Regions from separate parts of the Lacticaseibacillus rhamnosus genome, predicted to be linked through region 2. Evidence: riboswitches for the same ligand, from Rfam matches in the RefSeq annotation. Region 2 holds a riboswitch; the other holds the start of a gene.

Region 1 (12,564 bases), 1.4 Mb from region 2:
GTTACATCAAGATGATCAACGGCCATGTAATCAAGGAAAAATAATGGCTGGGCACCGGATGCGAGCAAATCATTGGCCACCATTGCGACCAAATCAATCCCCACCGTTTCATGCGCATCACATTGCAATGCCAACAACAGTTTGGTACCAACCCCGTCTGTCGCACTAATCAAGGTTGGCTGCGGCACGGATGGCAACCGATAAGCGGCAGCAAAACCGCCAACACTGGCCAAAACATTGTCATTGGCTGTTTCTTTGGCTAACGTTGCAATACGTTTTACGGCTGCATCGCCGGCTTCAATGTCGACGCCGGCATCCTTATAATCTGTCATGCGCTAACCTCCGCTACATTAACTTTGAGTGATGCGACTTCCTTATTTAACGCCGGTGCATAATCATCAAGAGCAGTTGGATATTTGCCTGTAAAGTAGGCGACACATAAACCGCCATTAGGAGCCGTCGTTGGCAATCCGACGCTTTCTTCCAAGCCTTGTGTCGAAAGAAAGCCTAGCGATTCGACATCCAGTAAATCGCGCATTTCCGGTACGCTATGATTAGCCGCAAATAATTCACTAGTTGTCTGAAAATCAATCCCATAAAAGCAAGGAAAGCGCAGTGGCGGGCTGGCAATTCGCAAATGCACTTCAGCGGCGCCGGCTTCTTTCAACAATTTAACGATTTGCTTAGAAGTCGTGCCGCGAACAATCGAGTCATCAACTAACACAATGCGTTTTCCGGCAACAACCGGTTTGATCACGCTGAGTTTCATTTTGACGCTTTTTTCGCGTAACGCCTGCGTGGGTTGGATAAATGTCCGAGCAACGTACTGACTCTTCACCAAGCCCATTTCATAAGGAATTCCGCTGGCTTTGGCATAACCAATCGCTGCTGACAGGGATGAGTTGGGCACCCCAACGACAATATCCGCATCTGCCGGCTGTTCCCTTGCCAACCGCTCACCCATCCGCACCCGCGCCTGGTGAACATTGATGCCGTGGATGTCTGAATCCGGACGGGCAAAATAGATATACTCCATCGAGCAAACCGCTAACGATGTGTTGGTGGTGAAGTGATCCAAATGCAAGCCATCGTCATCGATCGTAATCAGCTCACCGGGTTGGATGTCACGGACAAAATCAGCCCCTACTGCATCCAACGCCGCGGTTTCGCTACAAACAATATAGCCGCCATCTGGCATGACCCCAACCACCATTGGCCGGAAACCATGCGGATCAACCGCTGCGTATAAGCCATGCTCGGTTAACAAGACAAAGGCGAACCCGCCGTGAACTTCATTCAGTGCCTTTTTAAGTTGAACCAGCCACGGTTGGCCAACCTGACGCCGAATCAAATGCATTAAAACCTCAGTGTCCGAGGTGGATTGGAAAATGGCCCCTTGACTTTCTAACTCACGCCGCAAACTGATGGCGTTGGTTAAATTGCCGTTATGCGCCAATGCAATGGCTTCATCAGAAAACCGAAAAAGCAATGGCTGTATATTTTCCAAGACGCGGCCGCCTGCTGTCGAGTAGCGCACGTGACCCAAAGCTGCCCGCCCCATCAACGGTGTCAATTGATCGGTATTGGTGAACACTTCACTGAGCAAGCCCAGACCATAATGGCGCCGCATACCATCTTTAGTTAAGCCGACAATTCCGGCCCCTTCTTGCCCGCGATGTTGCAGCGTATGCAAGCCCAGATGGGTAATGCTCGCAGCATTGGGATTGCCCCAAATACCAAAAACACCGCATTCTTCATTTAAGCCTTTTGGTTCAGATAGCATGGGAGTGCCTCCTCAAATGCAGTTTGCAATTCTTCAAGCGGAACCGAAAATTGATGACTAACCGTGGTGACGTCAAATTGCGGGGCTGCTTGTACCCGCCCGATTAACTCAGCCGGTCCATTTAGCGCCTCAAACGCTGCTTGATCTTCAGGAGCAACGGTGACTAAGAACCGCCCTTGAGTCTCGGAAAAGCCCCAACTCGTCGGCAAATCGACCTTAACTTGCGCGCCCAGCTGGTTCGTAAAGCCCATTTCAGCCAACGCCACTAACAAGCCACCATCGCTTAAATCGTGGGCTGCTGTCACAAGGTGTTGCCGAATCGCCGTTAATACAAATTGCTGATTGGCCTTTTCCGCATCGAGATCAAAGTCGAACAACCGCCCGGCAACTTCACCGGTTTGCAATTTCTGTAATTCGCTGCCATTGAAATCGCCGTGGGTTTCGCCGACAAGATAAAGCAAATCATCTGCATGTTTGAAATTCGCCGTGGTAATGGTGCTGAGATCTTCAATCAGCCCCACCATCCCAATCATCGGCGTTGGATAGATTGCTTTGCCATTAGTCTCGTTATAAAGCGAAACATTTCCGGAAATCACCGGTGCGTTAAAGGCTTTAGTCGCAGCAATGATACCTTTAGCTGCTTCGGCAAGTTCATAAAACGCTTCCGGCTTGGTCGGATCCCCAAAATTCAGGCAGTCGGTAATCCCTAAAGGTTCCGCACCGCTGGCCGCCAGATTGCGCGCCGCTTCGGCAACACTCATGGCCGCACCGACTTTTGGATCCAAATACAGATAACGGCCTTTGCTATCGGTGGTCATGGCAAGAGCGCGATGGGTCCCGCGAATGCGAATCACCGCGGCATCGCTACCAGGCAAGACAACCGTATTCGTTTGGACTTGTGCATCATAACGCCGATACAATGAAGACTTATCCGCAATCGTCGGCGTGCCCATCATGGCTTTCCAAGTCGCCACCGGATCAGTCACAATCGGGTCAAAATCAGGTGCCGGTTCAGCTAAGCGCGCTGGCATTTTGCCGACTTGCTCATAAATCGGTGCATCATCAGTCAATGAACTGACTGGAACATCGCAAACCAATTTGCCGTGATGATAAAGTCGATATTGATGGCCTTCAATCACATGTCCCACAACTGCAGCGTCCAAATCATACGCTGCAAACACATCAAGGACTTCCTGTTCAAAACCGGCCCGCACACACAACAACATCCGTTCCTGCGATTCTGATAACATGATTTCAAATGGCGTCATATTGGCTTCACGCTGTGGAATTAAGTCAAGATCCATTTCCATGCCGCTATTCGCCTTGCCAGCCATTTCAACACTGGAAGACACTAAACCAGCCGCGCCCATGTCCTGAATACCGACTAGTGCCTGTTGATGATCCTGCGTAATTTCCAGGCACGCATCCATCAACAGTTTCTCCATGAATGGGTCGCCTACCTGAACCGCCGAACGATCAGCCGCCTCTTCATCGGAAAAATCACCAGAAGCGAAACTAGCGCCGTTAATCCCATCACGCCCGGTTTTGGCACCGACATAAATCAGTGCATTACCGACTCCTGCCGCTTTGCCTTTTTGGATCTGATCCTTATCCATAATGCCGACACACATCGCATTGACCAGTGGATTGCGGGAATAAGTGTGATCAAAATTGGTTTCTCCGCCGACCGTGGGAATGCCGATTGCGTTCCCATAGCCACCGATACCGGCCACGATGCGATCAACTAAATGCTGCGTGTGCGGGAGGTTGAGATCACCAAAGGCCAATGAATCCAGCATGGCAACAGGCTTAGCCCCAATCGAGAAAATGTCGCGGATAATGCCGCCAACACCCGTCGCTGCGCCTTCATAAGGTTCAACCGCGGACGGATGGTTATGACTTTCGGCTTTGAATACCACTGCCTTGCCTTCGCCGATATCAATTACACCGGCACCTTCGCCAGGTCCCATCAAAACGCGGTCATTTTTGGTCCAGAACTGGCGCAAAATCGGCTTACTGTATTTATACGCACAGTGTTCACTCCACATGCCGCTTGCTAATCCGATTTCGGTATCATTTGGCTGATGACCAATCAACTCAGCAAACCGGTGATACTCATCTTCCGTCAATCCCAAAGCCAAATACGGTTTCTTTTCAGCGATGGCTTCTGGACTCATCTCAACGTGCGTCACGGACATGGACCCCTTTCGTTTGTTGCATCAATGACTTGAAAACGCCTAGGCCATCCGTACCGCCAAGTAATGCTTCAACGGCGCGTTCCGGATGCGGCATCATGCCTAAAACATTACCGGCTTCGTTCGTCACCCCGGCAATATCATGAAGACTGCCATTGGGATTGTCAGCATACCGGAAAACGACCTGACCATTGGCTTCCAAAGCTGCCAGCGTCTTGGGATCGGCGTAATAATTTCCTTCACCATGTGCAATCGGCAATGTCAGTTGTTCACCAACCTGATATTGATTGGAAAATGCTGTATCCGCGCGATCGACAAGCAACGTCACCGGTTCGCAAATGAAATTCAAATCCCGATTCCATTGCAAAGCGCCCGGCAGCAGACCCGCTTCGGTCAGAATCTGAAAGCCATTACAAATGCCCAACACATAGCCGCCTGCTTCGGCAAAAGCTTTCAACGCCGTCATCACTGGCGAAAACCGGGCAATCGCACCGCTACGTAAATAGTCACCGTAAGAAAAACCACCTGGCACCATCACCACATCATAACGACTTAAATCGGTTTGACTCGGCTTGATCAGCTCGCACTCAGCACCGGCAATGGTCTGAACGGCCCACTGTAAATCCAAGTCACAATTAGATCCGGGAAAAGAAATAACGGCCGCTTTCATGCCTCATCCTCCGTAATGGGTTCTAATTCAAAGCGATAAGTTTCCATGTTGACATTGGCAAGCAACTGATCGCAAATCGTATCGACTTGCTTTTCTACCGCTTCTTTGGTGCCGGTCAGCTTTAATTCAAAATATTTGCCGTACAACACATCGTCTACATTGTGATAATCCATGCGGGTCAAAGCAGTCTTGATAACTTCTGCCTTTGGGTCTAATACAGAGGGTTTGTACGTCACATAAACTTTAGCTTTAAACATGAGCCGCTCCTTTTTCTTGTAACCTGGCAAGCACTTCTTCATAAACAGGGGTTAAGGGACCGCGCGCTTGGCGGAAAACATCTTTATCAAGCGAATCACCGGTCTTTTGATCAACCAGACGGAAGTTATCCGGTGACAATTCATCGGCTAAGACCAAAGTGCCATCCGTTAACGTGCCATATTCAAGTTTAAAATCAACCAACGTGATCCCGACTTCATCAAAACGCTTGGTCAGATAAGCATTCACGCGATCAGTCAAAGCCCGAACTTGTTTGAGCTGTTCCGGGGTCGCTTCGTGTAAAGCAAAAATCTGGGCTTCGTTCATGAACGGATCGCCTAATTCATCCGACTTGTAATAATATTCATGAATTGGCGGATCAAGCTTCATCATCGGCTTGACATTGAACTTGGTCACAAAATGTCCGGACGCGTAATTGCGCACCACAACTTCTAACGGCAGCATGGTCGCCTTTTTAACAATCATGGTAGTGGCATCGGGAGAATCAATATAATGCGTAGGAATTCCGGCTGCCGTCAATTCTTTAAACAACAAGGTCGAGATGGCGCGATTCAATTCACCTTTGTGGGCAATCTGCGCCTTTTTCTCGCCGTTTAATGCTGTGGCCTGATTCGTATACGTCATCCATAAAACATCCGGATCATCTGTTGCAAAAACCTGCTTGGCCTTGCCGGTATATAGTAATGTGGTCTTTTTCACCATGCTGCCTCCATTTGTTTAAGTATGTCCATAACATCGCGCGCATCGGTCACCGTGATGTGGCCCATTTTACGGCCAGGACGGATCTCGGCTTTTCCATAATCATGCATGTGCCATTCTGGATGTTGCGGCCATTTTGCCTTGGCTTGGGTGAGATCATCGCCAAGCAGGTTTCGCATCACCGCTGGCTGCTTTAAGGTAATCGGCGGAATCGGTAGTCCGCAGATACTTAAAATGTGAGCGTCAAACTGGGAAAAGTTGCAAGCTTCAATCGAATAGTGGCCGGAGTTATGTGGGCGTGGTGCCAATTCATTTGCAACGACATTGTCACCTTCGAGAAAGAGTTCGACCCCAAGAACTCCGCGTAAGTCGAGTCCAAGTGCGATTTTAGTCGCCAGATCATCAATCTTTTCAGCCAAAACCGGTGAGATATGAGGTGCCGGTGCTAGTGTGAGATGCAAGATGTGGTTCTTGTGGCGATTTTCAACAATCGGGAATACCCGTACTTGATCGCGGCCATCGCGGGTAATCATCACCGAAGCTTCACGGTCAAACTGTTGGCGTTTTTCCAAAATGCAGGGACCGTGGGCTAGCAACTGCTCGGCTGCGGGTACATCAGCCATGGTGTTGATGTCTTGCTGACCATGACCATCATAACCGCCAGTCGTGGTTTTTAAGATGCTTGGCAAGCCGATTTTCTCAATGGCCGCTGTCAACGCCTCAGGCCGATCGACTGCCACAAAGGGGGTGACCGGTACACCATGCGTCTGCAGGAATGTTTTTTCCTTGATGCGATCGCGGGTTGTTGCAAGAATAGCTGTTCCTTGAGGGATTCGGGTTAAATCACGTACTGCTTCCAAAGCTGCTAAATCAACATTTTCAAACTCATAGGTTAAAACGTCCGATTCTTTAGCCAACTTTGTCAGTGCCGCTTGATCGTCGTATGGTGCCGTGATTTGAAAGTCTGCTACCTGACCGGCTGGTGAATTCGGCGTCGGTTCCAAAATGCCAACTCGATAGCCCATTGTCTTGGCACTTTGGGTTAACATACGTCCAAGCTGACCGCCACCGATAATCCCAATCGTGGCAGGTGAGGTAACCACATCAATCATTAAGTGTGGCCTCACTTTCTTCAGCCCGTTGCGTTTGTGCCTGACGGAAGGCCGCCAGCCGCTGACTTAATTCAGGACTTTGCAAAGCGAGGATTGATGCCGCGTACAAAGCAGCGTTCACAGCGCCGGCATCACCTATTGCCATCGTTCCAACTGGCACACCTCCTGGCATTTGCACAATCGACAACAAGCTGTCAACGCCATTTAATGTTCGTGTTTTGATTGGAACACCAATGACCGGTAGCAGCGTGTTAGCCGCTAACATTCCCGGTAAATGGGCAGCACCACCTGCACCCGCAATAATCACGCCAAAACCTTGATCAGCAGCATGTTTGCCAAATGCCGCCAGCTGGTCCGGCATCCGATGAGCTGATATCACGTGCTTTTCATAAGGAATATCAAGCGCCTCTAACTGTGTGGCAACTTGTCGCATGGTCGGCCAATCTGAACTTGATCCCATGACCACGGCTACTTTTTGCATCTCGTCCCCTGCTTTCTTTAAGATGTTTTGAGAATAGCACGTTAAGCAACAACATTCAACACTAAAATAGAACTATAACGCATATTATTCGTTTTAATGTTCGTGTTTTGCTCAAACCTGGTCGAGAACTCCAGCTTTTTAAAGCAAAAAAATAGCCTTAGAGACAATCTCATCTCTAAAGCTAACTTATTTTGAGAGCACACTTATCCCCCGACAGCGCCTTAACAAACTAATTGTTTTAGGCTGCTTTAGTGGAAAGTGATTTACCATCCTTTGCTATAAACAGTTGTGGTGCCACCGTGAGTAAAATACCAACAACCACGATTGCCAAAACGGTGCTGAACAAAGCCGATCCACCGTTGACGATCAGTGAATAAATCCACACATTCATGCCTTTTGGTGCGTAACTGCCCCAAAAAACAACTCCAGCGATGAAATGAATGAAGTACTTAGCAAAGGTTCCGACAATAATGCCAGCAAAAGCATAGCCGCTAGCTTTTACTTTCTCACCGCCGCGGACAGCCTTTTGAAATGATGCAAAAGTCAAGCCCATCAAGCCAACCAGCGTAAAGGCAATTGGATATTCCAAAAAGCCTTGAACCGGATTCAAAACACTGCCACCACTAAGGCCGCGGAGGATCAAATCAAGAATCCCCCATACAAACCCGGCCCACGCTGCAGGAATTGCCCCGCGCCGCATCGCCAAAACCGCGATCGGAATCAACCCATAGTTCAATTCAATCGCCGAAACACCGGTTGTATGCGGAATATAAGTCAACGCCATTGCAAACGCCGCAATAATCGCTGTTTCCAAAATCACAACCAGACGCTTATGTTGTTGCATAAAAAAAGCCTCCCAGTGAATCCCCACTCACAAAGAAGGTCGTTTCCGACATTCACAAATCCCTACGCTCGCACTAACGAACAGGTTCGAAGGGTCCGGGTCTCCCCGCTCTCAGCCAATGGCTCCCCTTTGTGAAGGTTCATCTAATTAATTGATACATTGTCATCGTACCAGACTTTATAAAAAGCGCAAACATTTTGTCCAGAACAGAGCGTGAGCCAGCCCGGTTAGAAACCGGAGCATAAGTGGCCTTGAGCGTGATGACCGGGTTTTGGTCATTGCGCTCAAGGTCCTTATGTGCAGGTTTCTGGGCTGGCGAACGCGTTTATGAGCGTATACTGGAGCGCTTAGAAACCGGAGCATAAGCGGCCTCAGACGTGATGGCCGGGCTTTGGCCATTGCGGCTGAGGTCCTTACACGCAGACTTCTGCGCCGGCGAACGCGTTTATGAGCGTTTACTGGAGCGCTTAGAAACCGGAGCATAAGCAGCTTTGAGCGTGATGGCCTCCTCTTAACCATTGCAGTGTGATCCATACATCCAGCTTTCTGCGCCATGAAGCACGTTATGGTAAACGCATTTTCCAAATTCACAAAGCAACCGGTCTCACCATCAAAACACACCGCACACCTCACCAAAAATTTTCAGCTCAACTTCAAAGCTACCGACTCAGACGAATTTTTTCATCCCGATGAAGTGTCTCCAAAGATTTTCCTGCTGTCTCCGGCACACACAAAATGACAAACAGCAAAGAAACGAGATTGGTGCCAATGAAACAAACAAAAGTCCAAAACATACCAATGCCTGCCAAGCCGATCGGGAAAAGAACGCCGACCGCAAAATTAGCGAGCCACAGGAAAAATGTCGCCGTTCCCATTCCCAAACCGCGTAATTGCTCGGGAAAAATTTCGGATAGAAGCAACCACGTCATCGGGCTAATAGCGCCTTGGAAGAACGCTAGAAAAATCATCATCATGGTGATGGTTGTAAATGCGCGCCATGAAGAGCCTGCAGGTAAGCGGCTCGCGAAGGTCACGCCAGTAATTGCAATACTAGTCCCGATTAAGCCGATGATCAGCAATGGACGCCGCGGAACATGCTTTAGCAACTGTAAGGTGACAAGGGTTGCTGCAACTGCAGTTACCCCATTGGCAATATTGGTGATTAAGGCACTATTACGACCAAATCCGGTCATTTGCAAAATCGAGGTACCGTAATACATCATGACATTGATCCCGGCAATCTGCTGAATCACGCCCAATCCTATTCCGATTAGCACTAGCCGCCGAATCCACTTAACCTTAAGCGCCGTGACCCGGACTTTCTTGTGTTTCGCGCTGGCCGCAATGGTTTGCTCCAAATGATCAAGTTCTCGCGGAACCTCTTGCGGTGCACGAAGAACCGACAAGCTCGCCTTTGCAGCTGCCTGTCGCCCTTTCATGACTAACCACCGTGGCGACTCCGGGACAAAATAAATGCCGATTCCCAAGACAATAGCAGGAATAACCGCCAACACAAGCATCCAGCGCCAAATCCCAGGCATATCACCAAAGTTTGTCCCTAACACGGCATTAAGGATGAACGCAAGCAACTGACCGGTGACGACCATCAATTCATTTTGGGTCACCAGCCGCCCGCGATGGCTTGTTGGCGCAATTTCGGCTAAGAAACTTGGCACTAACACGGAAACGCCACCAACCGCTAATCCTAGAATCAATCTTGCCCCAATCAGCCAAATAGCACTTGGCGCCATTGACGAAGCAAGCGTTGCCAGAAAAAATAATCCGGCTAATCCAGCAATTAACCGTTTGCGTCCATAACGATCACTAATACGCCCCACTAAAACAGCACCAAATGCTGCCCCAAGTGTCAAACTGCTGGTCACCCAGCCTTGCTGACCCGGAGCCAAGTGAAGTTCACTGGAAATAAATGGCAAGGCACCATTGATGACGCCGGTGTCATAGCCAAAAAGAAGGCCACCCATTGTTGAAATCAGGGCAACTAACCTTAAACGAACACGTGCGCTCATCAACGAATGGTGTCGTTGACGCAAGCCTGTCTTTGTTTGATTCTGCAAATACATGCAATTCCCCCTCATCGACTAGGTGAACCGCCATACCTACTAGCAAAGATCCGCATCGCAGCTCGACCATTTAGTTTACATAATAACCATAGCACTTTTCTGAAAAATCTGCAGAGCGTGAGCCAGCCCGGTTAGAAACCGGAGCATAAGTGGCCTTGAGCGTGATGGCCGGGCTTTGGCCATTGCGCTCAAGGTCCTTATGTGCAGGTTTCTGGGCTGGCGAACGCGTTTCAACAAGAGCGTGAGCCGGCGCGCTTAGAAGTCGGAGTGTAAGTGGCCTCAGACGTGATGGCCGGGCCTTGGCCATTGCGACTGAGGTCCTTACACGCAGACTTCTGCGCCGGCGAACGCGTTTCAGAGCGTGAGCCAGCCCGGTTAGAAACCGGAGCATAAGTGGCCTTGAGCGTGAGGACCGAACTTTGATCATTGCGCTCAGGGTCCTTATGTGCAGGTTTCTGGGCTGGCGAACGCGTTTCAGAACGCCACAATCCAGACTTGTGCCCCATCTTCCGTCAAGAGATCACAACCAATTTTTCAATTCCAAACAAAAAAGCGTCAACCCTAGAAAGGATTGACAGCTTCTTTAAATCAATACATTTTATTGTCCGGTAGTCTTCTTAACCAGATCAGCGTTTTCGTCGTTTGAAATATTTTCATTCAACGCAACGTCAGCCATCTTGGCCATGTCCTCGGTGGAAAGCCGCTTCATCAAGCTGCGAACCTTAAGAACAGAAGTTGCAGACATGGAATATTCATCAAGTCCCATACCAAGCAATAATGGAACCATGATTGGATCGCCAGCTGCTTCACCACACATACCAGCCCATTTGCCTTCCTTATGCGCTGAGTCAATAACATGCTTAACCAGTCGCAAGATGGATGGGTTATATGGTTGATACAAGTATGAAACATGTTCGTTCCCACGATCAGCAGCCATCGAATATTGAATCAAATCGTTGGTACCGATTGAGAAGAAGTCAACATACTTGGCGAACTGATCAGCCAAAACAGCTGCAGCAGGAATTTCGATCATGATGCCAAGTTGGATGTTGTCGGAAACCTTCACGCCATCCTTGACCAGCTTTTCTTTTTCTTCAGTAAAGATCTGCTTAGCCTGTTTGAACTCGGCAATCGTCGCAATCATCGGGAACATAATCCGTAAGTTACCAAAAGCAGACGCACGCAACAACGCACGCAGCTGAGTCCGGAAAATATCCTGACGATCAAGACTGATCCGGATCGCACGATAACCCAAGAATGGGTTCTGTTCTTGCGGTAATGGCAGATATGGCAAGTGCTTATCCCCGCCAATATCCATGGTGCGAACAACAACCGGCTTTGGATTCATCGTTTCAAGAACCTTCTTGTAGGCCTCAAACTGATCGTCTTCAGTCGGTAGTTCAGCAGAATCCATGTATAAGAACTCAGTCCGATACAAACCAATACCTTCAGCGCCATTCGCCAAGACCCCATCAAGATCTTTTGGTGTCCCGATATTAGCAGCAACATCAAAGTGCTTACCATCAGCGGTAACCGATTTGGCTGTCTTCAACTGCGCCCATTCAGCTTTTTGCTTGGCAAATGCTTCAGCAGCCTGCTTGAATTTGGCAACTTCATCAGCAGTCGGATCAATGACAACTTCGCCAGTCAAACCATCGACGGAGATCGTTTCCCCGTTGGTCGCTTTCTTAGTGACATCGTCCGTACCGACAACGGCTGGAATTTCCAGCGACCGTGCCATAATCGCACTGTGCGCTGTCCGTCCGCCGATGTCAGTGACAAAGGCCTTAACATATTTCTTGTTCAATTGGGCAGTATCAGAAGGCGTCAAATCGTGAGCCACGATAATGACTTCTTCGTCAATTAATGCCGGATTCGGCAGTGTACGTCCTAACAAATGTGCCATGATCCGTTTGGTAACATCGCGAACATCGGCAGCACGTTCCTGCATATATGGATTATCCGTCATGCCTTCAAAAGTCTGAATGAAGAATTCAGAAATTTCTTTCAATGCCTGTTCAGCATTGACTTTTTCATCTTTGATCTTGGACTCGATCTGACCCGTAAAGTCAGGATCAGCCAAAATCATCATATGGGCATCAAAAACTTGTGCCTCTTCTTCGCCAAGCGATTCAGCGGCCTTTGCTCGAATAACCTTTAACTCATCATTACTTTGATCAAGTGCCTGCTTTAGCCGGTCGATCTCCTTTGAAGGATCATCAACCGTCTTTTTGTCAAATGATAAATCAGGTTGAACCAGTAAATAGGCCTTCGCTGTGGCGATCCCATCACTAGCAGCGATTCCCTTCAAATGTTCAGCCATTATTCAGCCAAGCCTTCCTTTTTCATTGTGTCCGTAATTGCAGCGATTGCATCGGCTTCGTCAGCGCCTTCAGCAGAGATTGTAACATCGGCACCTTGAC
Region 2 (12,564 bases):
GCTCACTATCGGCTAACATACCGGTTTTGCATGCCTTGATCGCAAAGTCTGCCGCCAATGATTGAAATTGTGCATCAATGAAATCGCCAGGAATCGGCAAACTGGCCTGGACGCCATATGTGTTTTGCGCCGTGAGTGCCACCACAATACTCATGCCAAACACATGACGTGCCTGAAAGGTTTTGAGATCCGCCTGCATACCGGCACCACCGCCTGAATCCGAGCCAGCAATGGTGACGACTTGAGGCGTGCTGTTAATCGTCATTTTATAACACCTCTTTCAGTTTAGCGCTGAGGGTCTGGACCTTCTGTGCCGTATCCGGAGCCTGCATGATCTCGCTGACAATCGCCACGCCGGCAATTCCGGTTGCCTTAAAGGTGTCAAGATTATCCGCCTTAATCCCACCAATCGCCACCACCGGAACAGAGACTGCCGCTGTGATTGCTTTTAGCGTTGCCAGTGACGTCAACGGAGCAGCGGCCTTGGTTTGGGTTGGAAAAATAGCGCCCACCCCAAGATAATCAGCACCGGCCGCAACCGCAGCGGTGGCAGTCGCAACTGTTTTGGTCGAGACGCCCAGTATTTTGTCGGAACCAAGCAACTGCCGCGTAACCGCAACCGGTAGTTCATCATCGCCAATATGCACCCCGGCTGCGTCGACTGCTAAACAAACATCCACCCGGTCATCAATGATCAACGGAATCCGATAGCGGTCGGTGATCAATTTGACCTGTTTTGCCAGCGCGTAATAATCACGGGTTGTCAGGGATTTTTCCCGTAATTGCACCATTGTGACGCCATTTTCACACGCCGCGGCAATCTTGGCTAAAAAAACTTCAGGCGAATCGGCGTACCGGTTGGTGACTAAATAAAGTTGTAAAGCTTCTGCATTCATAGTGCCTGTCCTTTCACCTTTTGAATCCAATCTTGATGCGTTGCCAACAAGGATAATTGATCCAGCGTCCTCTCTCTAAATGACGCGAGGCCGCCGGTGTTTTCGGCTGCAGCCACTTCACCGCAACAATTAAAATAGCTAACGGCAACGACCACAGCTGCATCGTTTGTGAGCCCTACCCCAAGCAGCGCTGCAATCAAGGCACCAACGATATCACCGGTTCCCGTGAAGCGATCCAGTTGCAAGACGCCATTTTCCAGGCGCCACTGGCCATGAGCGCTGACCACCAAGTCTGTTTGCCCGGTTGCCAAAAAAGTGGTCGCAGGAAAACGCCGGGTCAACCGCTTCAACGCTTCAGCAAGTTCGGAAAATGCAGCAGGGCTTTGATCTAGCTGGCTGCCATCCACCCCGCGACCGGTACTTTTCAGACCACTAAAGCGGCGCATCTCGGAAATATTGCCTTTAACCACATTCGGGTGATTCGCCAACAACTGATGCCCTAATTCATATCGCAATTGGGTGGCGGAAACACCGACTAGATCAACCACAACCGGGGTATGCGTTTCAGCAGCAAAACTACCCGCCGCTAGCAGACTCTTTTCACGTTCTGGCGAGATATGTCCTAAGTTAAGCAGTAAGGCATTATTTTGGGCAAAAAATTCCGGAAACTCCTGCACGGCATCGGCCATTACCGGCTTGGCATCAATGTACAAAAGCGCATTGGCCATGGACTCGACTGTAATTTCATTGGTAATGCATTGAACTAACGGCGATGAAGTCAGTGGCAAGGCGGATTCAAACGCCTGTTTAAAGCTTGTGGTTACGGATTGATTCATGGGGTATGTGCCTCCTATAAATTATTCTTTTTGAAGTGCGGGTAAAGCGGTTAAAAGATCTTTTGCAGCCGGCGGGTTAAGCCACTATGGTCAAGTTCGTATAACACAAACAAGGCAATCAGCGAGCCGGAAATCGCGCCGCCGAAAAATCGCGGTGTGTAGACGAACCAGTATAGCGACTGACTGCTGCCGGTGAACCAAACCATCACCGGGTATGACAACAGCGAGCCAATCAAACCGGTGCCGAGGATTTCACCAGCTGCTGCCCATACCGACCGCCTGCCAATGCGATAACCGATTCCAGCCAACAGTGCGCCAAACACCGCGCCGGTTAAAGCAAGCGGCGGGATGCCCAATAATGTCATCCGCAGCAGCGCACAGGCAAAGGCCATAACTGTGGCATAAAGCGGCCCCATAACAACGGCAGCAACAATATTGACAACACTCGACATCGGCGCCATCCCTTCAATTCGAAATAAAGGTGACAGCACCACGTCCAGTGCGATCATCATGGCCAATATTGCTAGCCGTTTAACGCGATTTTGCGTCATTGTTGCGACTCCCTTCCGGCCACTTTTCCAGGTGATAGGCCATCTCCCAAAAGCTGTATTCCATCTGGGTACTGATTCGAAAAGCGGTTAGCATCTGCTGCTGTTCTGCCGATGTGCTGTGATCGTATAATCGATTGACCAATGCCACCGCGGCCTGCTGATCATCCGCGTTGGCCGCTCCGCTGTATGTTTCAATCCAGCGTTGATAAATTGGCACCGGTGATTGGCGCTGGGCTAGATATTGCCCGACTTCTTGATATAACCACGGACACGGCAACATCCCCGCGATGGCCACGTGCGGCGTTCCGGCAACTAATTGGCGATACATATGCGATACATAATGGTAGGCGGTCGGCGCAATGGCAGTTGCTGCCACTTCTGCATCGGTGATCATCAGCGTGTCAAAAAAGTCCCGCCGCACCGCCAACTCGCCTTCTGTCAGTCCCGCGGCGGATTGCGCTGCATAAGCTTTCAGGTCTGATTCCTGAGCCTGCTGGGCGATTAACGCATACAACCGGCTAAAATGTTTTAAATAATACGCATCTTGAATGAGATAATAGCGGAAAATGGCCGGATCAAGCGTCCCGGCTTGCAATTCAGTCAAAAACGGATGGGAAAAACTGCCTTCCCAGTACGGCACAACTTGTTGCCGGGCAATTTTGGAAAATTTCATAAGCACTCCTTCATTAATGATTTTGTTATAGCTCGCGTTAGTCTGTCGCGGGCGGTGTCGGCCGCTGCACAATCGCTTAAACATCGCACGACCACGTCTTTTTGATCCTCAAACTAACGGGCAATTAGATTCAAAAGGACAAAGCCCCCCACCATGGCGATCAAGCCGCGCCATGAACTACGGATGGTTTGGTGAACCGTTCGCGTTGCTCCTTCGGTATAACCATGGGCATACATGGCTTTGACGTACTGGTCCTGCCACGACATAGCAACAAAAATCACCTTCACATAAATCATCGGCGACCACGCGTGCAACTTTTGGCCACGTAACAGACTCGCCTCACGAATAGCAGCCACTTCATGCATGATCTGCGGCAAGGCGTGAATCACAACCAGTAATCCGTAAACAAAATTAGGGGATAATTTATGCTGCTCCAGCCATAACAGCAAGGTCTCTAAGTCAACCCCGATAAGAAACACCAACCCTAACGCGGTGAAAGCATAGGTGCGAACCCACAGCAGCAAAGCGTAAGTCGTATCCGTACCATGCAGGGTAATTGCCCAATACGTGCTGGCAGCCGGGATCAACGGTAACAAGGCCAAAACGACGAGACTTTTAAACGCCCGCCGCCATATTAAAAAACCGCTTGCCAGTCCGATCAACGCCACATTAAGGCTCACCGCATGGCTAAAAGATATTTCAAGTGTCAGCAGCAGAATAAATAAACTCAGATTTACTGCATTGGTCTTTTTTACTGGCATCATGTCACTCCTGTAGAATGTGTAACCGGTGATCGGCAAGTGCCACATGCTGGTGACTGATGCCAGCTAGCGGAGCCAGTCGGTGCGTCACAATCAAAAACGCCTGCTTAGCTGCTTTTTCCTTGATCCACGCGGCAAAAAAAGCACAGGCACGTTCATCTAATCCGCTAAACGGTTCATCCAACAGCAAAAAAGTTCGCTCCAGACTTAACATTGCGATCAGCTGCACCATTTTTTTCTGGCCTTCGCTCAGGTGATACAGGCTGCCGGTTTGTTTTTCTGTCAATCCCAAATAGGCAAGGGCAGCTGCCTGGCGTTTGCGTACTTTTGGCGTCAAGGCTGGCCCAAATGCAAGTTCATCGGCGGGAGTCAATGTGACAAACTGCTTGCCGGCATCCTGTACCGCCAATGTCATCGTCCGGTACAGTTTTTTAGTGCGGCGTAATCGGCGGCTGTCGAGAAACATCCGGCCGCGATACGGATGCAACTGCACCATTGCCCGCAGCAAGGTTGACTTGCCGCTACCATTAGCGCCTGTCAAAGTCGTGATACCGGTATTAAACTGCCATGTCGGAGCCTGCACCAAAATTTGGTGATTCCGGGCGCAGACAACTTGGTCAAATCGTAGCAACGAAACGGTGGCTGCATTGGCTTGAGTTAAGTCAAACTGGGTGGGAATCGTGGTCAAAGTTGTGAGTGGCAGCCTGGTCAGCTGGCCGTCTTTCAAAGCAACTAGCGCATCGGCTACTCCGGCGTAATCACGCAAATCATGATCCGCAATCACAATCGTTTTGCCAGCATCGCGCAATCGCCCTAACTTGGTAATCAACTGCTGGCGACTGACCGGATCAATACTGGCAAACGGTTCATCCAGCAATAAAATGGGCGGATTCATCGCTAGCAAAACGGTTAATGCTGCCCGCTGCTTTTCACCACCGGAAAGTGTCTGCAAGTCACGATTTAACAACGCTTGCGTATCGCCCAGCGCCACGGCCTGCTTACTTCTTTGGATCATGGCTGTTGCAGACAAGCCGAGATTCTCCAACGCAAAGGCAAGTTCGCCGCTTAACGTCCGCATGGTAAATTGTTGATCAGGATTTTGGAACAACATCCCGACCTGCTGCGCTTTTACCTGCATACTGGCTCCACTGAGATCATGATTATCAAGCAAAATCGTGCCGGAATAGGTCATCGGCGCAAACCCGGCGATTAAATTGAGCAATGTGGATTTGCCACTACCGCTATCACCTGTCAGGACCGTTAACGCACCTGTCGCAAACTCAAAACTCAGGTGATCAAACAACGGCGTTTCCCGGTGGAACTGCAAATCTTTCAACCTAATTCCCATTGGCTTTTACCTGCCAGCAAGTCGCTTGACACCGGCTGCTTGCTCGTAAAGCTTCATGACCAACTGCACCAAAACGACGCCAAAGAAAATAACGGACAATAAACGTACCGTGACCAAGCCTAAGATCATGCCGAAGCTGTACGCGCCATAACCCAGCTTGAAGTATTCATAAGTGAAACTAAACAAGGTGGTGCCCACTGCCGCCAAAAGCAAGCTCACCGTGTCATAGCGCCGGTATCGCGTCACAATAAATCCGGCCTCGCTACCTAGTCCCTGAACAAAACCGGATAGCAAAACGGCAGGGCCAAAATAAGAGCCATAAAGCATTTCGGCCAACGCAGCCAGACACTCACCAAGAATTGAACTCCCTTTCTTCCGCAACAGCATGGTCGTCATCGGTGCAGCCATCACCCACATACCAAACAGAATCTCGTTAGCAAAAGGTGCATAGCCCAGTGGTGTCAAAGCCGCCGCCAACACGGCATAAATTGCATCGGCACCCATGAAGACACCACCAAACAAGAAGGCTAAAAACGCCAACAAGACCACGTCACGCAAAGACCATTTATCCATCAAAAAAGCCCCTCTTTCTTCGAACAAAAGACAGACGGGGGCCTAAGCAGTCACAATCAGTCATAACCATGTTTATGTGTGAATCTCCATCAACTTCTCCCGCCAATCGGTTAGCGAACAGGTCAACTCAAAGAAAAAGGACCCGACACCAAACACTGGCGGGGTCCATGAAATCACAAATAAGCATCGTCATAAAACGATTGATCTTAGCGACATTTCCCTGCGGCAGTACTAACTGCATCAGGTTCCATGGGTATTATCTCAGCTTTTCAGCACCCCAAATGTTTCTATTCGATTGTAAAGGCAGTATAGCATGTTTTATTTGAAACCGCTAGCACTTGGAAATCAACCGTGACTAGACGCTGTCAATTTCTAAGCCTAATCACCACGGAGCGCCTCAATTGGCTCGCACAAATGCGTCAATCGTTTCTTCCGATTCCTTTGTATCAAAATCACCAAGACACATCCAATGCCAACAAGAAAACCGCACGAATGCCCAATCTGCTCATAGATTCTCGTGTCTGATAGTTCTTGATAAGGCCAGTATCCGGTTGTGAAAACGTAAAGAATTACGCCAAATGCAACAACTTTTGTCAACGGTGAAAAGGCAGGTTTACTAGTTACAAGTGCCAAAACTGCTAATGGAAATAATCCGTATACCGACATCGAAACACCATTAAACCGCTCAACATAGCTGCCAATTCCTAGGTGTGATTGAATAAATCCTCCAAATCCAAAGCAAAACAGCAACTCCCCTGCCCAACTGCAGATAAAGAAGCTAATGACGAACGCAGCCTTACCAAGTTTCCATTCAATAAACGGTCCTAAAATTATAATGGCGAACATATTGGGCAATAGGTGATTTTCCCAATCATAATGAAAAACGCTGCTCGTCACCACCCGCCATAATTCTCCTCTTAAAACTGCGGGAATATTGCCCAAAAAGTCACCCGAGGGAATTAGATAAACGTTAAGCAATACATAAAAGAGCAAATAACATAATACCCTCAATTTTCAAGTCAAGTGCAACGATGATAACGAATTCTTGATAGTGGTCTAGGCTGTTACGCCATGCATCGGTAGTAATCGCATGGGCGAAGATAGTTCAGAATACGTCTGGGACGATGGTTCAGTGCGGATTGGACTGCTTGAATTTCAACCAGGGTAACTGCTCTGAGAGACTTCCCTTTCGGGAAGAATTCCCTAAGCAGTCCATTGGCGTTCTCGTTTGTGCCACGCTCCCAAGGCGAGTACGGATGTGCGAAGTAAATCTGGGTTCCAACAATCTCTGATAACTTGGCAAACTCGGAACCATTGTCAAAAGTGATACTCTCAAATTCCTTGGCCCCGTAGTCGTCGATCGTGTCCTGCAAGGCTTTAAGGCAGGTGCCCGCATGATAGTCAGGAATCTTGACGATGATCTCAGTCCGGCTGTACCGTTCTGTGAGCGTCATTAATGCTGGCTCATCAGCTAAGCGAATACCTTTGACCAAGTCGCCTTCCCAATGTCCCACGCCTGTGCGGTCATTCACGGCCGCAGGACGCAACTCGATTGAGTCGCCGTATATCTTCTTATTCTTGCGCTTGTGGGCGTTCTTATAGCCTTTGATGCGGCGTCGGAGCTTCTTGGGAAGTGTCATGTTGTCTAGCTCAAGCAGCCCGGCGTCGATGTAGCGATACACAGTTGTCGTTGAAGGGCAAGCCTTGCCCTGGTCGCGATAGAAGTGTACGAAGCTATCAACGCTGTGTACGCGCGGCTTACGAGTAAGCTCCCTGGCGAGAGCCTTGAAGAACGCACGGCCGGTCTTAAGAAAGGCGTAGTGACCGGTTCTATCGCGTTTACGGTCGTGCATGGCTTGGGCAGTTTCCGCAAGATAGACTTGATGCGAGTGACGCTTCGAGTCGAGCTGAGTTACAGATCCACGCGTGATTTCTCGTGAGATTGTCGCTTTACTGCGATGAAGCTTCTGTGCAATCACGGTCGCGGTGTCACCAGCAGCCTGAAGGGCCTGAATTGTAGCACGGTCGCTAAAACTGAGTTGTTGGTAATGCTTGTGGGTGTTAGTCTGAGAGTGGGTCATGAAGATTCCTGCTTTCTTGTTTAGCTAGCACTAACAAGAATAGGTCTTCATGGCCTTTATGGTCTAGTCGTCAGGGTGTTGCACTTGAATTGTAAACTGGGGAAATAACATAATACCAAAATACCACAGATGAAGCATGTTCCCTTAGCTGCTAGAAACACCGATAGCAGATTCACTCTTCGCAACTTCGCCAGCATAAGCCCACCCCATTTTTCAAAATTGTTTGTGTCAATCCGTCCGTGAGAAGCTCAGTTATTCGACTTTGCCAAAAAGAAGTGACGTTGCTTCAAATTTTTCAAAGTAAAAATGCCGAGCGCGCAAACAATTCCGCCCAGTACACCGCACAACTGGCCAATTCGAACAACGATTGCAGGATCTGACCTATTCGCATTAGCCCAAAACACCAGAATCAAGTCACCTAGAAATGCTCCGGTCGTAACGAGCTTTGTCAGCAGAGAAAACGGCGGGCTTTTAATGGCAAATACCAATCCGGCTAACGGAAACAGGGCATAGACTGCCAAGGTTGCGCCATAAAATGCGTCAATATATGTATTCAGGCCAACAGTTGACTGAATAATGCCATTAAAGCCAAAGCAAATAAGCCCGGCTCCGATCCAACTGGCCGCAAAGAAACTGATCACAAACGCACGGCTGCCAATCTTCCATTCAATAAACGGACCAATCATCAGAATTGCAAGCACCGTCTTTATGAGTGGCTCCCAATCCGAAAAGTAAACCGAACTTGTCACAATCCGCCACAACTCGCCCTTAGAAATTGACGAAATATCCCCCAAAAGATCGTTAGCGGGAATTAGAAACGTACTTGTCAAAGTTGAAAATAGTAAAAAACAAAAGTACAAGGCGCAGCAAATCAGCAGCGTCCCCTTTGCTGCCAAAAATACTGATAAAAGATTTAACGTTCTTAATTTTGCTAGCATGCAAACATCCCCATTTTCTCCACGCCGAAGCTGTAATATCTAACGAGTCAGCCCGGCTTTATGAATCAGCTTGTGAGTATTGACGCTCATTGTAAAGAAAGTCATCATTCAAACTCACGGTGCATACTCGATCCCTATACATCTAGCGGCTGTTAGATAAACAATTTGCAATTTTATAATGAATAGTACACTAAAATTTAATGACGTCAAGTATTTTATCCTTAAAAAGAAATATTATTGACGTTTTGTATCACTAATAATATCCAAAAACATTTATATAATAGAATAAAATTTATAAAGTGATGGACATCAATTAGTATTAGCTTGTTTAAAAATGAATTCCGATATTAATATTTAAAACATCAATTATCGTCATCATCGTCTGTCATTCAAGATCGATTCAGCTGAATTGTAGCGGTAATAGCGGCCATCCCTGTTGAAGGATCACTTCCGCTAAATTAAGACTTTGCTGACACTGCTTTAGCAACGAACACGATCAACTTAACTGTATTCCGCATGCCAGCACATGCTATAATCATCCTAAATATTAGAAAACGATAAGAAGATGCAAACATGGTTAAAACCTTAGTCAATTTTCTAAATTTATACTGGAAGAGTTTGCGTGAGTTCTTTAAAGCGTCACCCTTGTACGCAACCATTCTTTTCATTCTGGTGCCAATTCAGTCCGTTCTACCTGCAGCAACGATTGCCGGTTCTCAGGCGCTTTTGACTGCATTAAGTCACCACGATTCACCGCTCGCACCAGCTGTCGTTTGGAGTGTCTCGGTGATCGCCTTGGGTATTGCCGGGCCGGTTGTCACGTTAACGCAAGGCTTACTGACAGACCAACTTGTCGCACATATCAATCTTGCCTTGATGGCGCACGCCAAAAAGCTCAAAGGCATCGCAACATTTGAAACAGCGACCTATTATGACGAGCTGGAGTTTATTCGGTCCCAAGCCAGCTGGCGGCCGGTCAACTTGATCGTTTTCGGCCTAGACCTTCTGCGGGGAACCTTATCAATCGTGTCATACATCGTCCTATTGTCACAGTTTAATTTTGTTGTGATCTTGTTGGTTTTATTACCGATTATTCCGCAAGCAATTTTCACCTATAAGATCCAACAAGACGCCTTTGAAACGATGGTGGACAGAAGCCCGCAATCCCGTAAAATGCAATACTAAGCCAAAACGTTACTGGCGAATACGGATGCCAAGGAAGTTCGGATTTTTAATGCCTTTGATTTTTTTATCAAGAAGTATCAGCATACATTCCAGCAAATTCACCGTCGCCTCAGTCAAGTCCGTCTGAAGCAAATGCGTATTTCAGGTGTCTATGCCTTCATCAACGGAGTGGCGCTGGTTGCTTCACTGTATTTAGTCATCGTTGGCATTCAAAATGGCAACTATCCTGTGGCTTCCTTACTCACATTTGCAGTGACCGTCGTTTCGTTGTCCCAAAGTCTGGGAAGTTTAGTCGAAAGCTCAAGCCTGTTGTATGATACGTTGTTATTTATGCAGAAGTATTATCAATTTTTGAACAAGAAAGACGCCTTAACCACACCCCAAAATGCCGCAGCTTTGCCAGACAAACCATTTGCAATTGAATTTCGCGATGTTTCTTTTGCTTACCCTGAAACGAATCACAAAACCGTTTTACAACACGTCAATTTTAAGCTTGATCCCGGTACAACTGTGGCGGTTGTGGGCGAAAACGGCTCTGGTAAGTCCACGCTGGTTAAGCTCTTATTACGCCTATACGATGTTTCTTCGGGTCAGATTTTAATTGACGGTACGCCGATAGAGCAATTAAACGTTGATGCTTATCGCCACCAAATTCGCGTTGTCTTTCAAGATTATTCCAAGTTCAACTTGTCACTGCTGGAAAGCGTGGGTATTGCCGATCTGCCAAACTTTAACGCGCAGAATGTTGAATTGGCACTGAAAAAAGCCAGTGCATGGGATAACTTTTCAAACCAGCAGATTAACTTACAAACGCACTTTGGCAAGCAATATGAAGATGGCATTGAAATCTCTGGTGGCCAGTGGCAAAAGATTGCCATTGCCCGGGCTTTCTTAAATGACGACCATGCCCACCTGCGATCCTGGATGAACCAACCGCTGCAATTGATCCGCGCAGTGAGTTTGAAATTTATCAACATTTTGCCGAGCTAAGTCAAAATAAAACCGTTCTTTTTGTCACCCATCGGCTTTCTTCCGTCACGATGGCAGACAAAGTGTTATTCCTTAAGGCCGGCAAGGTTGTTGGCTTTGCGCCCCATCAAGTGCTGATGCAAACGAATGCAGCCTATGCCGAAATGTACCGAATGCAGGCAGAAGGCTACGTTAAAGGGCTTTCGCAGTCTGAAACTGAATAATTGCCATGTCAGGAAACGGATTTGAATGAAACATGAGTTATCTTTCATCTATCAAATGTATCGGACGTTCACTTAGAAATCATCTTTTGAAATTTTACAACTGTCTGACTAGAAATATTCTGAGCTGCCATGCTATACTTACGGCAAGCAAAAAGCCGTCGCGTTGGAGCACGACGGCCGGGCATTCGCCCTTGCAGACCCATCTAATGAACGATGGCACTTGGGATTAGACAACTAAAAGCCGCCGTATCCCGTGGAAGGAATTGCGGCTTTTAGTTTGCCTATTTTTCTCGAAATAGTTCGAGTGCCTGCATGAGTTCGCGTATTGCCTCAACCAATCACCCAACATATTTTTTAGTCGTCTGACTAGAAATATCCTGAGACGCCATGCTATACTTAAAGCAAGCAAAAAGCCGCCGCGTTCAAGCACGACGGCCGGGCATTTGCCCTTGCAGACCCATCTAATGAACGATGGTAACTAGGATTAGGCAACTAAAAGCCGCGGCATCCCAGCGAAGGAATTGCGGCTTTTAGTTTGCCTATTTTTCTCGAAATAATTCGAGCGCCTGCATGAGTTCGTTTACTGCATGAAGCAGCTTGGTCGTCGCCTTGATCAACTGGGTTACCCCAATGACCAAGACTACTAACGAACAAACGCAGGCCGTGATCGCTGTTACAACATCGATCACTGACAAACAGGTGCACCTTTCTCATCAATGTGTGGGTTATCGACAATTTGCCCATACACACCACCTACTTTCTGACTCAGGTACCACCGCTCATTATCCTTATCTGCTGGCATCAGCTTATCAGATTAGCCGTTATCTTGCCGGGGATGCGTAAGATAACGGCAGTTTCGGTTTTTATTTCGCACTTTATGTAAGTGCCTTATTTCCGAGCTTTTCCCATACTTTTATAATTACTTTTTTCTGAATAAATTTTCCTATAAAAAATTTTATTCGAAATAAAAGTAGTCCCGAATTGCAACCTTTCTTAGGAGAATTAATCTTGACCACAAACATCACCATTCGTACTGAACAGCCATCCGATTATCGGACAGTTGAAACCATTCATCGCAATGCTTTCTGGAATCTTTATGTGCCTGGGGCCGATGAACATTATATCGCCCATATTTTACGCGATCACGCTGACTTCATTCCTGAACTGGATCTTGTCATAACGCTGGACGGACAGATTATTGGCAACATCATGTACACCAAGAGTAAATTGGTGACCGCAACGGGTTTGGAGAAGCCTATTGTGACATTTGGTCCGGTCAGTATCACGCCAGCTTATCAGCGACGCGGGTTCGGAAAGCAACTAATCGACGCATCCATGCAGCAAGCAGCCGACCTTGGCTATGGCGCGATTGTCATTTTTGGCGATCCTGATAATTATGTCGCTCGTGGCTTTCAAAGCTGTCAAAAATTCAACGTTTGGGCGGCAGACAATACCCAGCCAACCGCGATGTTAGTCAAAGAGTTGCAGCCGCAAACGCTAGCCGGGCAGAAGTGGTTCTATCATGAAAG

The links. Region 2 has a riboswitch for thiamine pyrophosphate ahead of EL173_RS01795 (ECF transporter S component). Riboswitches for the same ligand answer to the same signal wherever they lie in the genome.
Region 1: another riboswitch for thiamine pyrophosphate. It lies ahead of thiT (energy-coupled thiamine transporter ThiT); the one in region 2 lies ahead of EL173_RS01795 (ECF transporter S component).

What each region holds. Positions count from the first base shown of each region.
Region 1 covers NZ_LR134331.1:1,806,203-1,818,766, forward strand. The annotation lists gene purM (phosphoribosylformylglycinamidine cyclo-ligase) at 1-332, opposite strand, end outside; gene purF (amidophosphoribosyltransferase) at 329-1,783, opposite strand; gene purL (phosphoribosylformylglycinamidine synthase subunit PurL) at 1,759-3,975, opposite strand; gene purQ (phosphoribosylformylglycinamidine synthase subunit PurQ) at 3,962-4,648, opposite strand; gene purS (phosphoribosylformylglycinamidine synthase subunit PurS) at 4,645-4,905, opposite strand; gene purC (phosphoribosylaminoimidazolesuccinocarboxamide synthase) at 4,898-5,626, opposite strand; gene purK (5-(carboxyamino)imidazole ribonucleotide synthase) at 5,620-6,735, opposite strand; gene purE (5-(carboxyamino)imidazole ribonucleotide mutase) at 6,728-7,216, opposite strand; gene thiT (energy-coupled thiamine transporter ThiT) at 7,455-8,060, opposite strand; TPP riboswitch at 8,102-8,199, opposite strand; gene EL173_RS09265 (sugar porter family MFS transporter) at 8,720-10,141, opposite strand; gene ptsP (phosphoenolpyruvate--protein phosphotransferase) at 10,740-12,464, opposite strand; gene EL173_RS09275 (phosphocarrier protein HPr) at 12,464-12,564, opposite strand, start outside.
Region 2 covers NZ_LR134331.1:359,239-371,802, reverse strand. The annotation lists gene thiD (bifunctional hydroxymethylpyrimidine kinase/phosphomethylpyrimidine kinase) at 1-265, opposite strand, end outside; gene thiE (thiamine phosphate synthase) at 267-896, opposite strand; gene thiM (hydroxyethylthiazole kinase) at 893-1,732, opposite strand; gene thiW (energy coupling factor transporter S component ThiW) at 1,783-2,283, opposite strand; gene tenA (thiaminase II) at 2,264-2,956, opposite strand; gene EL173_RS01805 (energy-coupling factor transporter transmembrane component T) at 3,070-3,717, opposite strand; gene EL173_RS01800 (ABC transporter ATP-binding protein) at 3,722-5,065, opposite strand; gene EL173_RS01795 (ECF transporter S component) at 5,072-5,638, opposite strand; TPP riboswitch at 5,839-5,928, opposite strand; partial or broken gene EL173_RS01790 (rhomboid family intramembrane serine protease) at 6,017-6,643, opposite strand; gene EL173_RS01785 (IS30 family transposase) at 6,703-7,719, opposite strand; partial or broken gene EL173_RS15270 (rhomboid family intramembrane serine protease) at 7,824-7,916, opposite strand; gene EL173_RS01775 (rhomboid family intramembrane serine protease) at 7,968-8,657, opposite strand; gene EL173_RS15265 (hypothetical protein) at 9,231-9,842, shown strand; gene EL173_RS15260 (ATP-binding cassette domain-containing protein) at 9,975-10,832, shown strand; gene EL173_RS15255 (ABC transporter ATP-binding protein) at 10,895-11,035, shown strand; gene EL173_RS15055 (hypothetical protein) at 11,666-11,878, shown strand; gene EL173_RS01765 (GNAT family N-acetyltransferase) at 12,044-12,564, shown strand, end outside.